Regions from separate parts of the Planosporangium spinosum genome, predicted to be linked through region 1. Evidence: predicted binding sites of a transcription regulator. Region 1 holds the regulator's gene; the other holds the start of a gene.

Region 1 (7,634 bases):
CGGGGTGCCCCAGCCCTGGCTGGGGCGCTGCTGGAACAGGCCGATCGAATCGCGGTCACCGCCGCTGAGGTTGTGCAGCTTGGACTCCTGCCAGACCGTGGCCAGCGCGACGGTGACCGCGCGTGGCGGTACCCGACGGCTCAGGCCCACCGCGGCCACGGTCGCCGCGTTGGCCATCTGGTCCGCGTCGAGGGTGATCTCGCCGGTACCGTCGTCGACGACGCACGGCCGCGCCGTCGGCAGGTGCAGGGCCAGTTGTCGGCCGAACCGGTCGACGACCACCAGAGCGCCCACCGTGATGGCAACGGCGATCACGAGCACAGCCGCCAGGACGGTCCGAATACGCAAGGTCACCCCCACCGATCGATACGCCCAGCCTACGGGGCGATGCAAAATACCCCATTTGTGACCAGTGAACCAGGAGACACGCCCTCAGTCGCGCGGTACCCAGTTCGCGTCGCGTTTCTCCCGGAATGCCTGGATTCCCTCCAGCCCCTCCGCCGACCCGAAGTAGCGGACCGACAGCGCGGTGAGCGCGTCGAGATCGGCGCGGATGTCGTGGCCGCGGCGCAGCAGCCGCTTGGTGCCGTCGAGGGCGCCGGGCGCCCCGCGCACGAGCGCGTCGGTGTAGCGCGCCACCGCCCCGTCGAGCGCGGCGGCCGGTACCGCGGCGGTGACCAGGCCGATCTCCGCCGCCCGGGTGCCGTCGAAGGTCTCCCCGGTCAGGTACAGCTCGGCGGCGGCGCGCGGGGCCAGCCGGGGCAGCACGGTGGCTGAGATCACGGCGGGGATCACGCCGATGCGTACCTCCGAGAACGCGAACGTCGCCTCGGCGGCGCAGACCGCGACGTCGGCGGCCGCGATCAGCCCCAGGCCCCCCGCGCGCGCCGGGCCGGCGACCCGCGCCACCACCGGTTTGCCGCTCTCCCAGATCGCGGCGAGCACCTCGCCGAGGCGGCCGATCGGAGGGCTGCCGTTGCCGCCCGCGGCCAGCGCGGCCCCCGTCTCCTTCAGGTCGGCCCCGGAGCAGAAGACCGGGCCGGTGTGGCTGAGGACGACCACGCGCGTCCCGCTGTCCTCCTCGGCGGCCCGCAGCGCGGCCAGGAGCTGCTCGATCAGCGCCGAGGAGAGCGCGTTGCGGTTGGGGGGACTGTCGAGCGTGAGGGTGGTGACCCCACGGGCGGTCTCGGACCGGACGAGCTCAGGCATGCGGGCACACTAGACGGCATGCCCGGAGCACTTCCAGACGGCGAGCCGGTTCCCGTCGACGGTTCCCTGCCGCCGTCCGCGCGTAACGCCGACCGCCGCGCCGGTTTCGGCGTGTACGTCCACGTCCCGTTCTGCGCCAGCCGCTGCGGCTACTGCGACTTCAACACGTACGCCCCCGGCGAGGGCGTCGTACGCGACGGCTATCTCGACGCGGTCCTCGCCGAGCTGGCGCTCGCCGAACGGGTGCTCGGTGAGCCACGCACCGTCGACACCGTGTTCGTCGGCGGTGGTACGCCCACCCTGCTGGACGCGGGTGACCTCGGCCGGGTGCTGGAGGCGATCGACAAGACCTGGGGGCTGGCCGCCGGGGCGGAGGTCACCACCGAGGCCAACCCCGAGTCGGTGGACCCGGCGAAGCTGCGGGCCCTGCGCGCCGCCGGGTACAACCGGATCTCGCTGGGCATGCAGTCGGCGGCCCCGCACGTCCTCTCGGTGCTCGACCGCCGGCACACCCCGGGCCGCGCGGTGGTGGCGGCGGCCGAGGCGCGGGAGGCCGGGTTCGACCACGTCAACCTGGACCTGATCTACGGCACACCGGGGGAGACCGCCGAGGACTTCGCAGCCTCGCTCGCCGCGGTCGTGTCGGCCGGTGCCGACCACGTCAGCGCGTACGCCCTGATCGTTGAGGAGGGCACCCGGCTGGCTGCCCGGATGCGCCGGGGCGAGCTGCCGTACCCGGACGACGACGTGGCCGCCGACCGGTACCTCGCCGCCGAGGCCGCGCTGACCGCCGCGGGTCTGCGCTGGTACGAGGTCTCCAACTGGGCGCGCGACGAGGCCGCCCGGTGCCGGCACAACCTGCTGTACTGGACCGGCGGGGACTGGTGGGGGCTCGGGCCGGGCGCGCACAGCCACGTCGGCGGGGTGCGGTGGTGGAACGTCAAGCATCCGGCGGCGTACGCTGCGCGGCTGGCGGCGGGGGAGTCCCCGGCGCAGGCTCGGGAGCTGCTGACGCCCGGCGAGCGCCACACCGAGGACGTGATGCTGCGGCTGCGGCTGTCGTCGGGGCTGCCGCTGGACACGCTCGACGATGCCGGGCGGGCGGCGGCGCACCGGGCCGCCGGCGCCGGACTGCTGGACGCGGCGGTGTTCGGCGCAGGCGGGGCGGTGCTCACCCTGCGCGGGCGGCTGCTGGCCGACGCGGTGGTCCGCGACCTGTTGCCGTGACGCGCGCCCGTGGTCGGCAGCACGCGCCCATGGTCGGCGGCGCGTGCCCATGATCGTCACAACGTCCGGCACGTTGTGACGATCATGGGACGTCGAGCCGGCCTGGCTCCCTGCCCGGCTACTTTATGAAGCCGGCCGACATCGGGTAGCGGTAGAGCTCGCCCTCGTTGGCCTTGACCCCGGCGATGACGCCGAAGATGACCCCGATCGCCATCACGGCCAGGGTGGGCAGGAACAACAGGAAGCACCCGATGATCCAGGCGACGAAGCCGAGGATCGACCACAGGATCTGGAAGTTCAGCGCCGCCACGGCGTGCGCCCGTACCGCGGGGGACTGCTGCCCCTTCGCCAGGTAGGCGATCAGCGGGGCGACGAAGCCCAGGAGGCCGCCGCTGACGAACATGCCGGCCGCGCCGCCGAAGTGCGCCACCAGCGCCCAGGTTTTGTCGTCGTTGCTGGCGTACCCCGGCGGGGGGACGCCCGGGCCGGGCTGGTAGCCACCGGCCGGAGGGGGCGCGTACCCGCCGGGCGGCGGGGGCGGGTACCCGCCGGGCGGCGGCGGGGGCGCGTACCCGCCTGACGGTGGCGGCGGGTATGAGGGAGCGGTCGCCTCGCCCGGGGTGGAGGCCGACGGTGGTTGCGGGGCGGTGGGGTCCGGCGGGATGCCGGTGCCCTCGCCCGGAGGGCGGGGTGGTTCTGTCATGTGCGCCACCGTAGAACCATCGATCAATTCGCGGTAGCGACCTGGTGCGACATGTTCGAGACAACCAGACCTGTTTCGGCGTCCGGTCGGTCAGGGGAAGACACCCCGGGAGAGCCGGCCGGTGGGCCGGCACCCCAGCGGGCGAAGAAAGTACGTTATTCATGCGCGAAACGGACAAAAGAAGCATCGCATCGGTCTGGCCTGCGGCGCTAGACTGGCACTCACTTATCTGGAGTGCCAGCCGGCCCGTCGGGGACGGCGACGAGCCCGACGGGAGGTGCGGCCATGGCCCTCGACGATCGTAAGTTGGAAGTGCTGCGCGCCATCGTCGAGGACTACGTCGCGACCCAGGAGCCGGTCGGCAGCAAGGCGCTCGTCAAGCGGCACAACCTGAGGGTCTCGCCCGCGACCGTGCGCAACGACATGGCCGTGCTCGAGGAGGAGGGGTACATCCGGCAGCCGCACACGAGCGCCGGCCGGGTGCCCACCGACCGCGGGTACCGGCTGTTCGTCGACCGGCTCAGCCGGGTCAAGCCGCTGTCTCCGGCGGAGCGCCGCGCGATCGAACGGTTCCTGCTCGGCGCGGTCGACCTCGACGACGTCGTGCACCGCACCGTGCGGCTGTTGGCCCAGCTCACCCGCCAGGTCGCGATCGTGCAGTACCCGAGCCTGTCGCGGTCGAAGGTGCGCCACCTCGAACTGGTCCCGCTGTCCACCACCCGACTGATGCTGGTGATGATCGCCGATACCGGTCGCGTCGATCAGCGCCTCGTGGAGCTGCCCGGCACGCTGCCCGCCGACGACGTGGCCCACCTGCGCCGCCTGATCAACGAAAAGCTGGCCGGCAGCGCGCTCACCGAGACCCCGCCGCTGGTCGAGGCGCTGCTGGACGAGGTGTCGCCGGCGCTGCGGCCGGCGATGACCGCCCTGTCCACCGTGCTGCTGGAGACGCTCGTGGAGCGCAAGGAGGAGCGCATCGCGCTCGCCGGCACCGCCAACCTGGCGCGCGGCCTGCTGGACTTCCAGGGCGCCCTGCGGCCGATCCTCGAGGCGCTCGAGGAAGAAGTGGTGCTCCTCAAGCTGTTCGGTGAGGTGGAGCCGAGCGGGACGCGCGTGCTGATCGGCGACGAGAACGAGATCGAGGACCTGCGGACCACCTCGGTGGTCAGCACCGGGTACGGACCGGGCACCATTGTCGTGGGCGGCATGGGTGTGCTCGGGCCGACCCGCATGGACTACCCCGGGACCATCGCCACCGTACGTGCCGTGGCACGCTACGTCGGCGATCTGCTCGCATAGAGCTGACACTGCAGTGACACACAGCTGATACGGCTGACCAACAGGCGCATAGAGCGAGGGCAGAAGGACGCACGTGGCCAACAAGGACTACTACGGGATCCTGGGGGTACGTCGGGACGCCTCCGCGGACGAGATAAAGCGGGCCTACCGGAAGCTGGCCCGCGAGTATCACCCTGACGTCAACCCGGACCCGGTGGCGCAGGAGAAGTTCAAGGAGATCAACGCCGCGTACGAGGTCCTGTCCGACCCGGCGAAGCGCGAGATGGTCGACCTCGGCGGCGACCCGCTCGCCCCCGGTGGTGGCGGACCCGGCCCCGGCGCGGGCGGGCCGTTCGTGGGCTTCCAGGACATCATGGACGCCTTCTTCGGTACCTCCGCGGCCCGCGGCCCGCGACCCCGGGTGCGGCCCGGCGCCGACGCGATCCTCCGGCTCGAACTCGACCTCAACGAGACCGCGTTCGGCGTGGAGACGCCGATCACCGTCGACACCGCCGTGCTCTGCACCACCTGCTCCGGCGCGGGTACGGCGGCCGGCACCCACCCTGCCACCTGTGACGTCTGCGGCGGCCGGGGCGAGGTGCAGTCGGTGCAGCGCACGTTCCTCGGGCAGGTCGTCTCGGCCCGCCCCTGCGCCGCCTGCCAGGGGTACGGCACGGTCATTCCGCACCCGTGCCAGACCTGCGGCGGCGACGGTCGGGTACGCACCCGGCGCACGCTGACGGTCAAGATCCCGGCCGGGGTCGAGGACGGCATGCGCATCCGGCTGGCCCAGCAGGGCGAGGTCGGCCCCGGTGGCGGCCCGCCCGGCGACCTGTACGTGGAGATCCACGAGCGCACGCACGACGTGTACTCGCGCAAGGGCGACGACCTGCACTGCCGGGTCACCGTGCCGATGACGGCCGCCGCCCTCGGCACCCGGCTGACCATCAAGACGCTCGACGGCGAGGAGAACGTCGACGTCCGGGCCGGCACCCAGCCCGGCGCGACGATGCGCATCCGGGGCAAGGGCGTGCCGCACCTGCGCGGCACCGGCCGGGGGGACCTGTTCGTGCACCTCGACGTGCGTACCCCGACCAAGCTCGACCCGGAGCAGGAGCGGCTGCTGCGCGAGTTCGCCCGCTCCCGGGGCGAGGAGGTCGCCGAACTGTCCAAGCAGGGTGGCTTCTTCTCGCGGATGCGGGACGCGTTCAACGGCCACGCGTGACCTTGTTGACAGCCTTGATCATCACAACGTCCGGGAAGCCGTGGTCGCCCACCACTCGGGGGACCACGGTTTCCCGGACGTTGCGTCGATCACGCGCCGATGAGTTGCGTCGATCATGAGTTTGCCGCTGTTTCTCGTCGACGCCCTGCCCGACGGCGACGAGTTCCACCTCGACGGGCCGGAGGGGCACCACGCCGCCACCGTCCAGCGCCTGCGCGTGGGCGAGCACCTGCTGCTCGGCGACGGCCAGGGCGGTACGGCCACCGGCGTGGTCACCGCCGTCGGCCGGGGCACCCTGGACGTGGCGGTCACCGGCCGTACCCGGGTCGCGGCGCCGACCCCGCGACTCGTCGTCGTCCAGGGCATCGCCAAGGGCGACCGGGGCGAACTGGCGGTCCAGGCGATGACCGAGGTCGGCGTGGACGAGATCGTTCCGTGGGCCGCGGCCCGGTCGGTCGCGCGGTGGAAGGACGACCGGCCGCTCCAGCGCTGGCGGGCCACCGCGCGGGAAGCGGCCAAGCAGGCGCGCCGGCCGTGGCTTCCGGTGGTGGCGGACGCCACGACCACCGCGAACCTGACCCGGCGGCCGGGGCCGCTGCTGGTACTCCACGAGGAGGCGGCGGCGCCGCTGTCACGGGTCGACCTGCCCGCCGCCGACGACATCACGCTCGTCGTCGGCCCGGAAGGCGGCATCGCTCCCGAGGAACTGGCCGCGCTGGAGGGTGCCGGGGCGCTACCGGTCCGGCTCGGCCCGGAGGTCCTGCGTACCTCGACCGCCGGGGTGGCGGCGCTGTCCGCCCTGTCGGTGCGCCTCGGCCGCTGGTGAGGGCGTAACCGACGGAGCACTTGCCCTGGAGTGCGCTCCAGGTTGCAGGCTCGTACCCATGACGATGGATCTGAAGCGGGTTCTGGGGCGCAGCGGCATCGAGGTGAGCGCCCTCGGAGTCGGGACGTGGGCCATGGGCGGCGAGATGGTCGCCGGCGGGCAGCCGCTCGGCTGGGGCCCGGCCGACGACGAGGAGTCGGCCAGAGCGCTCCGGCGTGCCGTCGACCTCGGCGTCACCCTGTTCGACACGGCCGACGCGTACGGTGCCGGCCACGCGGAGGAGCTGCTGGGCCGGGTGCTGGCACCGGTCCGCGACGAGGTCGTGATCGCCACCAAGTGGGGCAACCGGTACGACGAGCGCACGCGTCAGCTCCTCGGCGAGACCGGGGCACCCGAGTACCTGCGCTGGGCGGTACGCGAGTCGCTGCGGCGGCTGGACACCGACCGGATCGACGTGTACCAGCTGCACGTCAACGGGCTGCCACTCGACGAGGCGGCCGACCTGGTACCGGTCTGCGAGGAGCTGGTCGACCGGGGCCTGATCCGCACGTACGGTTGGAGCACCGACAATCCGGCCGGGGTGGACGTCTTCGCCGCCGGGGCGCACTGCTCGGTGGTACAGCACGCGCTGAACCTGTTCCTCGACGCGCCGGAGATCCTGGAGCGCTGCGAGCGCTACGACCTCGCCAGCCTCAACCGCAGTCCGCTCGCCATGGGCCTGCTCAGCGAGAAGGTGACCGCGCACACCACGTTCCCGCCCGACACGGTGCGGGGGCGGGCGCCGGAGTGGCTCACGTGGTTCCGGGACGGCCGGGCGGCGCCGGAGTTCCTGCGCCGCCGCGACGCGGTACGCGAGATCCTCACCAGCGGTGGCCGCACCCTCGCCCAGGGCGCGCTGGCCTGGAACTGGGCCCGCAGCCCGCGGGCGATCCCGCTGCCCGGCTGCCGCACGGTCGCCCAGGTGGAGGAGAACGCCGGCGCGTTGAGCCACGGGCCGCTGACCCCCGATCAGGTGACGGAGATCGAGGCGCTGCTGGGGCACTAGGTCGTCCCGGATCCTCAGACGCTCGTACGGACCGCCGCCGGCACGAGTGTCTGAGGATCGCGGAGCGGCTACGTGCGGAGGTACGACGCGCCGTTCAGGTCGAGGATCGCGCCGCTGGCCC
Region 2 (7,634 bases), on a different contig from region 1:
CAGTCGGGTCCGCCGGTCAGGCAGGCTGACCGGTCAGCCGCTTGGCCGCGGCCATGATGAGGGAGATCAGCAGGGCGCTGACGACCTGCACGGCAATCGCGGAAACTACCTCGGCCATCTGTACTCGTTCTCCTTGTTCGACGCCTTCGGCAGGTGAAGGGTTGACGCCTTCCGGCAGGTGAAACGTAGGGCTGTCGGGTAAACCCGAGGTGACTGTAGCGGGATATCACGGTGACGTCGGGTCGACCGGGCGAGGTGGTCACCCGTCCCGGTTCGTCCGCCCGAACAGTTCGTCCGCCTGAACAGGAGGAAAACCGAAAGCGGTGGGCGGGCGTACCCCCATAGGGTCAGGATCACCATGAAGACCCTCCCCGTCGTCGAGGACGGGCGCATCACCGAGCTGGGCAGCCACCGGGAGCTGATCGAGGCCGACGGCGCGTACGCCGCGCCGTGGCGCTCCTGGCACGGCACGGCGACCGTCTCTTCGTAGATCGTGGACACGTGACGGTGCGGCAGGCCCCCTGAGCGTCCACGGTCGCGGAGCGGGGGCTGGAGCGGGGGGCTACGGCGCGGCGATCGGCGCCACCGTGGCGCCGGTGAGCCGGACCAGGTCGGCCGGGGCCAGTTCGATCTCCAACCCGCGCCGGCCGGCGGACACGTACACCGTCCCGTGCTCCGACGCCGAGGCGTCGACGACGGTGGGCAGCCGCTTGCGCTGCCCCAGCGGGCTGATGCCGCCGCGCACGTACCCGGTCGCCCGCTCGGCCTGGGCCGGATCGGCCATGGCGGCGCGCTTGCCGCCAACGGCGGTGGCGAGTGCCTTGAGATCCAGTGCGCCGGTCACCGGTACGACGGCGACGGTCAGCGCCCCGTCGACGGTGGTGACCAGGGTCTTGAAGCACCGGGTGGGGTCGATGCCCAGGGCGGCGGCGGCCTCCGCCCCGTACGACTCGGCGCGGGGATCATGGTGATACGAGTGCACCTGGTGGGCGACCTTCTGCTTGCCGAGCAGCACGGTCGCCGGCGTACCCTGCCCTGCCACGACACGCAGGGTACCGGTCGGCGTCGGCACCGTCCGCAGCGGCGGGCGTCCGGGCGCCGGATGGCCCGGCCGGCCGCGATCACCTATCTTGGGGCCGACGATGGAGGTGTCCGCAATGACGGGGAGTCGCCGGGCGTACGCCTGGGTGCCGGCCTGCGTCCTCGCCGCGGTGGTGCTGCTGGCCGCCTGCGCGTGGGCCGGAGCGACGTCGGCGGTGCACCGGAGGGCCACGGCGACCGTGCACCGGACCGAGGCGCGCTGCAACCGGCCGGCGGTGACCACGGCCGGTCGGGGCGCGGCGGTGACCGGACAGGACCCGCCATCGGCAACGTGGCGCACCCGCACCTTCCGGGCCGGCGGCTGCGGTGCGCTGCGCCAGGTACGCGACCTGCGCCAGCACCGGACCCGGCACTGAACCCGCCACCGGACCCGGCACCGACGGTACGGTCCGGGCCGGCGGAGCCGGCGCGGTCGCGAGCGGCCGCGACAGAAACCGCGTGGCTCCGGGCGGGCCGTCAGGCCGGTGTGCACAGCAGCGCGGTCGGCGCTCCGGCCACCCGGGTGAGCACCACCGTCAGCTCACCGGCGCCGACCAGTTTGAGGTCGCGGCGCAGCCGCTCGATGTCGACGGCCGAGCCGCGCTTGGCGATCGTGACCCGGCCCACCCCCCGGGCCCGTAGCGCCGCACGCAGTCGCTTCACCGAGAACGGCAGGGCGTCCAGCACCTCCAGGCACCGCCCGTACGGGGTGGGCACCGGGTCGTCGGCGTAGACGTAGGCGATCGTCGGGTCGGCCAGCGTCCCCCGTACGGTCGCGGCGAACTCGGCGACGAGGTGCGCCCGGACGACGGCGCCGTCGGGGTCGTACAGGTAGCGGCGCACCGGGCCGACCGGTGCCTGTTCCTCGCCGCTCCCGGTCAGCTCGTGCTCCTGCCCGCCGCGCAGGACGGTCGCGCGCCGGGGTACCTCGGCCAGCGGACCGCACCAGAACGCGGCCTCGACCACCTCGCCCTGCACCGACACCCACTGGGCCTCGGCGCCGTCCGGGATGAGCGCGTGGTCGATACCGGGGGCGAGCTTGAGCACCGTCCGGGGCACCCGCCGGGCGAGGCCGGCGACGAAGTCCCATGGCGGGGAGTAATCGGTCGGGTCGAACACCCGTCGCCCGGTGGCGGTGCGCCGGGCCGGGTCGCAGAAGACCGCGTCCACCTCGTCGAGCGCGACGTCGCGGGCGTCCGCCGCGGTCACGGTGGCCCGGTCGGCCAGGCCGAGCGCGACCAGGTTCGCGCTCGCCACCGCGGCGGTCAGCGGGTCGGCGTCGACGGCGAGTACCCGCAGCCCGGCCCGGGCGAACGCGATCGCGTCGGCGCCGACACCGCAGCCGAGGTCGGCGACGGTACGGGCGCCGGACGCCGCCAGCCGGGCCGCGCGGCGGGCCGCCACCTCGGCGCGGGTCGCCTGCTCCAGCCCGGCCCTGGTGAAGAACATCCCGGCCGCGTCGGCGCCGAACTTCGTGCCGGCCCGGCGGCGCAGTACCGCCTGGGTCAGCGCGGCGGCGGCCAGGTCGGACGCGATCTCCCGGGACCGCAGCGCGGATGCCGCCGCGAGCGGGTCGAGGTCGGCGACCTCGGTGGCGGCGGCGAGCGCCCGCGCACCCTCGACGCTACGCAGGGTCGCCAGCTGGTCGGTGTCCATCGCGCCATTGTGGGCGACCACGAGGGCGGCGACGCCGGGCGGGCCGGTGCGGGGACGCCGGGCGGGCCGGTGCGGGGACGCCGGGCGGGCCGGTGCGGGGACGCCGGGCGGGCCGGTGCGGGGACGCCGGGCGGTCCGGACGCCGTATCGTCCGGGCCGCCCGGGAACGTCCGTTTCCGGACGGTGTTCCCGCCGTCAGGCGTTCTCGTTCTCGCGGGTCTCGACCACGCAGTCCGGGCCGGGGTAGAGCAGGCTCTCGTGCCCGTCCGGGAAGCGCACCAGATACGGCGGCGCGCCGTCCCGGCCGCGTACCTCGATGATTTCTCCGAGTCGGTCCTTGTCGCCGACCGTACGCCCGTGGACGTGCAGTCGGTCACCGACGGTTGCCCGCATGCAGATCACCTCCTCGTGTGGGTGGCTCCGATGACGTGGTGGTGCACTCGGGAGTGTGGCGCATGGTGCTCTACCCGAGGCCGGCGCACTTTGCACTACGCGGGACCGACCTGTCGTGACCGGATGCCGCCCCGTTACCCAATATGGCCTGCCGTCGGCCGGACGGCGACCGGTGTCACCGGCGGCGATGGAGTCGATACCGTCCGGGCTGATTAAGCGACGCCAGGATGGGCAGTCCCGCTGGGCGGTCATCCGCGGGTGTGTCGGCGTGAGTGTTCGTTGGCACTCTCCTTGACGGAGTGCTAGCTCTGGGAATAACCTCCGGTTAGCACTCTCACCCTGAGGGTGCCAAACACACAGGTGCCTAGCCCGGAGTTTCCGGCACCCGCGACGACGGAAGCGCCAGGCGGCAGGAGACACGAACCTAATACCCCAGGAGGGTATGCCCGTGACTACCGCGACGAAGGTTGCGATCAAGCCGCTCGAGGACCGCATTCTGGTCCAGGCGAACGAGGCCGAGACCACCACGGCGTCGGGCATCGTCATCCCCGACACCGCGAAGGAGAAGCCGCAGGAGGGCACCGTCCTCGCTGTGGGCCCGGGTCGCTTCGACGACAAGGGCAACCGGATCCCGGTCGACGTGAAGGTCGGCGACACGGTGATCTACTCCAAGTACGGAGGCACCGAGGTCAAGTGGGGCGGCGAGGAGTACCTGGTGCTCTCCGCCCGGGATGTCCTCGCGGTCATCGAGAAGTGACCCACTAACACCCGTGGACGCCGCCCCGGGTCCGGTGCGCGACCAGCGCCGGCCCCGGGGCGGTGGCTCGTGAAGGGAACCCCATATGGCGAAGATCCTGAGCTTCGCGGACGACGCCCGCCACCGGCTCGAGCACGGCGTCAACGCGCTGGCCGACGCGGTCAAGGTCACGCTCGGCCCCCGTGGGCGCAACGTCGTCCTGGAGCAGAAGTTCGGCTCACCCACCATCACCAACGACGGCGTGACGATCGCTAAGGAGATCGAGCTCGCCAACCCGTACGAGAACCTCGGCGCGCAGCTGGTCAAGGAGGTCGCCTCCAAGACCAACGACGTCGCCGGTGACGGCACCACCACGGCGACCGTCCTGGCCCAGGCGATGGTCCGCGAGGGCCTGCGCGCCGTCGCCGCCGGATCCAGCCCGACCGGTCTCAAGCGGGGCGTCGACGCGGCTACCGCGGCCATCGCCGAGGCGCTGCGGGGCAAGGCCGCCGAGGTCGCCAGCCGCGACGAGATCGCCCAGGTGGCGACCGTGTCGGCGCAGGACCCGACGATCGGTGACCTGATCGCCGAGGCCATGGAGAAGGTCGGCCGCACCGGTGTCATCACGGTCGAGGAGGGTTCGACCCTCGCGACCGAGCTCGAGGTCACCGAGGGTATGCAGTTCGACAAGGGCTACATCTCGCCGTACTTCCAGACCGACCCGGAAGCCGGCGAGGCCGTCCTCGAGGACCCGTACATCCTGATCACGACGCAGAAGATCAGTGCTATCGAGGAGCTGCTGCCGCTGCTGGAGAAGGTCCTGCAGGCCAGCAAGCCGCTGCTGATCATCGCCGAGGACGTCGAGGGCCAGGCCCTGTCGACGCTCGTCGTGAACTCCATCCGCAAGACCCTCAAGGTCGCCGCGGTCAAGGCGCCGGCGTTCGGTGACCGCCGTAAGGCCATGCTGCAGGACATCGCGATCCTCACCGGTGGCGAGTTGGTCGCGCCCGAGCTGGGCTACAAGCTCGACTCGGTCGGCCTGGAGCAGCTCGGCCAGGCCCGCCGCGTCGTCGTGACCAACAACAACACGACGATCGTCGACGGCGCCGGCAGCGAGGCCGACATCTCGGCACGGGTCGAGCAGATCCGCAAGGAGATCGAGGCCAGCGACTCCGACTGGGACCGCGAGAAGCTGAACGAGCGCCTCGCCAAGCTCGCCGGCGGCGTCGCCGTCATCAAGGTCGGCGCGGCCACCGACGTGGAGCTCAAGGAGCGCAAGCACCGCATCGAGGACGCCATCTCCGCGACCAAGGCGGCCGTCGAGGAGGGCATCGTCCCCGGTGGCGGCGCGGCGCTGGTGCAGACCTCGCACGTGCTGGACGGCAACCTCGACCGTAGTGGCGACGAGGCGGTCGGCGTGCAGATCGTGCGCCGCGCCCTGGTCGAGCCGCTGCGGTGGATCGCCCAGAACGCCGGCTTCGACGGGTACGTCGTGGTCGAGCGGGTCCGCGACGCGGAGTGGGGCACCGGCTTCAACGCCGCGACCGGCGAGTACGTCGACCTGGTCAAGGCCGGCATCGTCGACCCGGTGAAGGTGACCCGCAGCGCGGTGGCCAACGCGGCCTCGATCGCGGGCCTGCTGCTCACCACCGAGAGCCTTGTGGTGGAGAAGCCCGCCGCGCCCGAGCCGGCGGCGGCCGGTCACGGTCACGGCCACGGCCACGGACACCAGCACGGCCCCGGTTTCTGACCGGAACCGACCCAAACGGCCGGCTCGCCCTCTTCGGAGAGGGTGAGCCGGCCGTTTCCACGTTCCAGGCGTGCCCCGGGTGATCGTTGTTCCACGGGTGCCTGCGGGATCGTTGTTCCACGCGTGCCTGCTTGATCGTTGTTCCACGGGTGCCTGCGGGATCGTTCTTTCGATGCTGGAGGTGGCGCCCCGGCGGCGCCCCGGCGGCGCGCAGGACCGCCGACTGCGCAAGACTGGAGGCGTGGACCACCGCCGATACGGCGCCCTCGCCGGTCTCGCCTCGGCCGCGGTCGCGCTCGGGGTAGCCGAACTGCTCGCGGTGCCGGTCGGCGCGCGGGCCGCGCCCCTGGTCGCGGTCGGTGGCGTGGTCGTCGACGCGGTGCCCGCCCCCGTCAAGAACCTCGCGGTCGACGTCTTCTACACCCATGACAAGGCCGCCCTGATGACCGGTACGGCGCTGCTGGTCGCCGGGCTCGCGGCGGTGGCGGGCGTGGTCGTGGTACGCCGGCCCCGGTTCGGGCTGGCCGGCGTCGCCCTGCTCGGCGTCGTCGGGGCCGTAGCGGCGCTCACCCGGCCCGGCGCCACCTGGTGGTACGCGTTGCCGTCGGCGGTCGGCGCACTCGTCGGTGCCGGGGTGCTGCTGGCCCTGCGGGGGCGGCTCGTCCCACGCCCCGACCCCGTCCCGCGCCCCGACCCCGTCCCGCGCCCCGTAGTGGCGGAGCAGGCCGGAGCGACGGAGCAGGCCGGATCGGCCGAGCAGGACCCGGACCGGGGTCGGCGGCGTTTCCTCCGGCTGTCCGGCGCGGCGCTCGGTGCCGGCCTCGGCGCGGCCGCCGCCGGCCGTTGGCTGGCGACCCGCCGCGGCGTATCGGCGGCCCGGGCCTCGGTGACGCTGCCGGTCCCGGCAAGCCCCGCGGCGTCGCTGCCCGCGGCGGTCGACGCCCACCTGCCCGGCCTGACCCCGTTCGTCACGGGCAACCGCAACTTCTACCTCATCGACACCGCCCTGAGCGTGCCGCAGGTCGACCCCGACACCTGGCGGCTGCGTATCCACGGCCGGGTACGCCGGCCGCTGACCCTGACCTACGCCGACCTGCTCGCCCGCGACATGGCCGAGCGGTACATCACGCTGGCCTGCGTCTCCAACGAGGTCGGCGGGGAGCTGATCGGCACCGCGCGCTGGCTCGGCGTACCGCTTGCCGACCTGCTCGCCGAGGCCGGGCCGCTCGGCGGCGCCGACCAGGTGGTCAGCCGCTCGGTGGACGGGTTCACGGCGGGTACGCCCACGGCGGCGCTCACCGACGGCCGTGACGCGCTGCTGGCCGTCGGCATGAACGGGGAGCCGCTGCCGCTCGCGCACGGCTTCCCGGTCCGCATGGTGGTGCCCGGGCTCTACGGCTACGTGTCGGCCACCAAGTGGCTGGCCGAGCTGGAGTTGACCAGCTTCGACGACTTCGACGCGTACTGGGTCCGGCGCGGCTGGGCGGCGCAGGCCCCGGTCCGTACCCAGTCCCGGATCGACACCCCGCGCGGGCGGTCGACCATCCGGCGGGGCCGGGTGGTGGTGGCGGGCGTGGCGTGGGCGCAGCACCGCGGGATCAGCAGGGTGGAGGTACGCGTCGACGAAGGACCCTGGCAGGTGGCGACGCTCGGGGCCGTCCCGTCGGTGGACACCTGGCGGCAGTGGACCTGGCAGTGGGACGCGCCGGCGGGGCGGCACCGGCTCCAGGTACGCGCGACCGACAACGGCGGGCAGACCCAGCCGCAGGCCGAGCGCCCGCCCGCGCCCGACGGTGCGACCGGCTGGCACCACGTCGACGTGACGGTCAACTGACCGTCACGGATGTGGAGGGCGGGGCCGCCGAGGTGCCTCACCCCCGCCGGGGTGAGGCAGCACGGCGTCAGCCGGCGACCGCGGGCCGGGACGTGAGCCCGGACCGGCGTACCGGGAGCATCCCCTGCTGGGCCAGGACGGCGGGAGCGGTGCGCGGTACGGCGGGAGCGGTGCGCGGTACGGCG

Evidence for each region. The regulator HrcA, encoded in region 1, represses chaperone genes, less so after heat shock. The targets are predictions, from matches to a motif close to GGTTNGCACNCTCNNNNNGAGNGTGCNAACC.
Region 2: the regulator HrcA is predicted to act here: its motif matches at 3,453-3,483, upstream of groES (co-chaperone GroES).

Annotation. Positions count from the first base shown of each region.
Region 1 covers NZ_JBLYUB010000017.1:127,416-135,049, forward strand. The annotation lists gene ACNTMW_RS22255 (hypothetical protein) at 1-354, opposite strand, end outside; gene ACNTMW_RS22260 (enoyl-CoA hydratase-related protein) at 433-1,209, opposite strand; gene hemW (radical SAM family heme chaperone HemW) at 1,228-2,436, shown strand; gene ACNTMW_RS22270 (DUF4870 domain-containing protein) at 2,555-3,139, opposite strand; gene hrcA (heat-inducible transcriptional repressor HrcA) at 3,425-4,438, shown strand; gene dnaJ (molecular chaperone DnaJ) at 4,512-5,642, shown strand; gene ACNTMW_RS22285 (16S rRNA (uracil(1498)-N(3))-methyltransferase) at 5,758-6,468, shown strand; gene ACNTMW_RS22290 (aldo/keto reductase) at 6,533-7,513, shown strand; gene ACNTMW_RS22295 (SDR family NAD(P)-dependent oxidoreductase) at 7,582-7,634, opposite strand, start outside.
Region 2 covers NZ_JBLYUB010000005.1:91,932-99,565, forward strand. The annotation lists gene ACNTMW_RS08930 (hypothetical protein) at 359-490, shown strand; gene ybaK (Cys-tRNA(Pro) deacylase) at 563-1,042, opposite strand; gene ACNTMW_RS08940 (hypothetical protein) at 1,158-1,457, shown strand; gene ACNTMW_RS08945 (class I SAM-dependent methyltransferase) at 1,558-2,736, opposite strand; gene ACNTMW_RS08950 (DUF1918 domain-containing protein) at 2,932-3,129, opposite strand; gene groES (co-chaperone GroES) at 3,572-3,886, shown strand; gene groL (chaperonin GroEL) at 3,972-5,615, shown strand; gene ACNTMW_RS08965 (molybdopterin-dependent oxidoreductase) at 5,788-7,449, shown strand.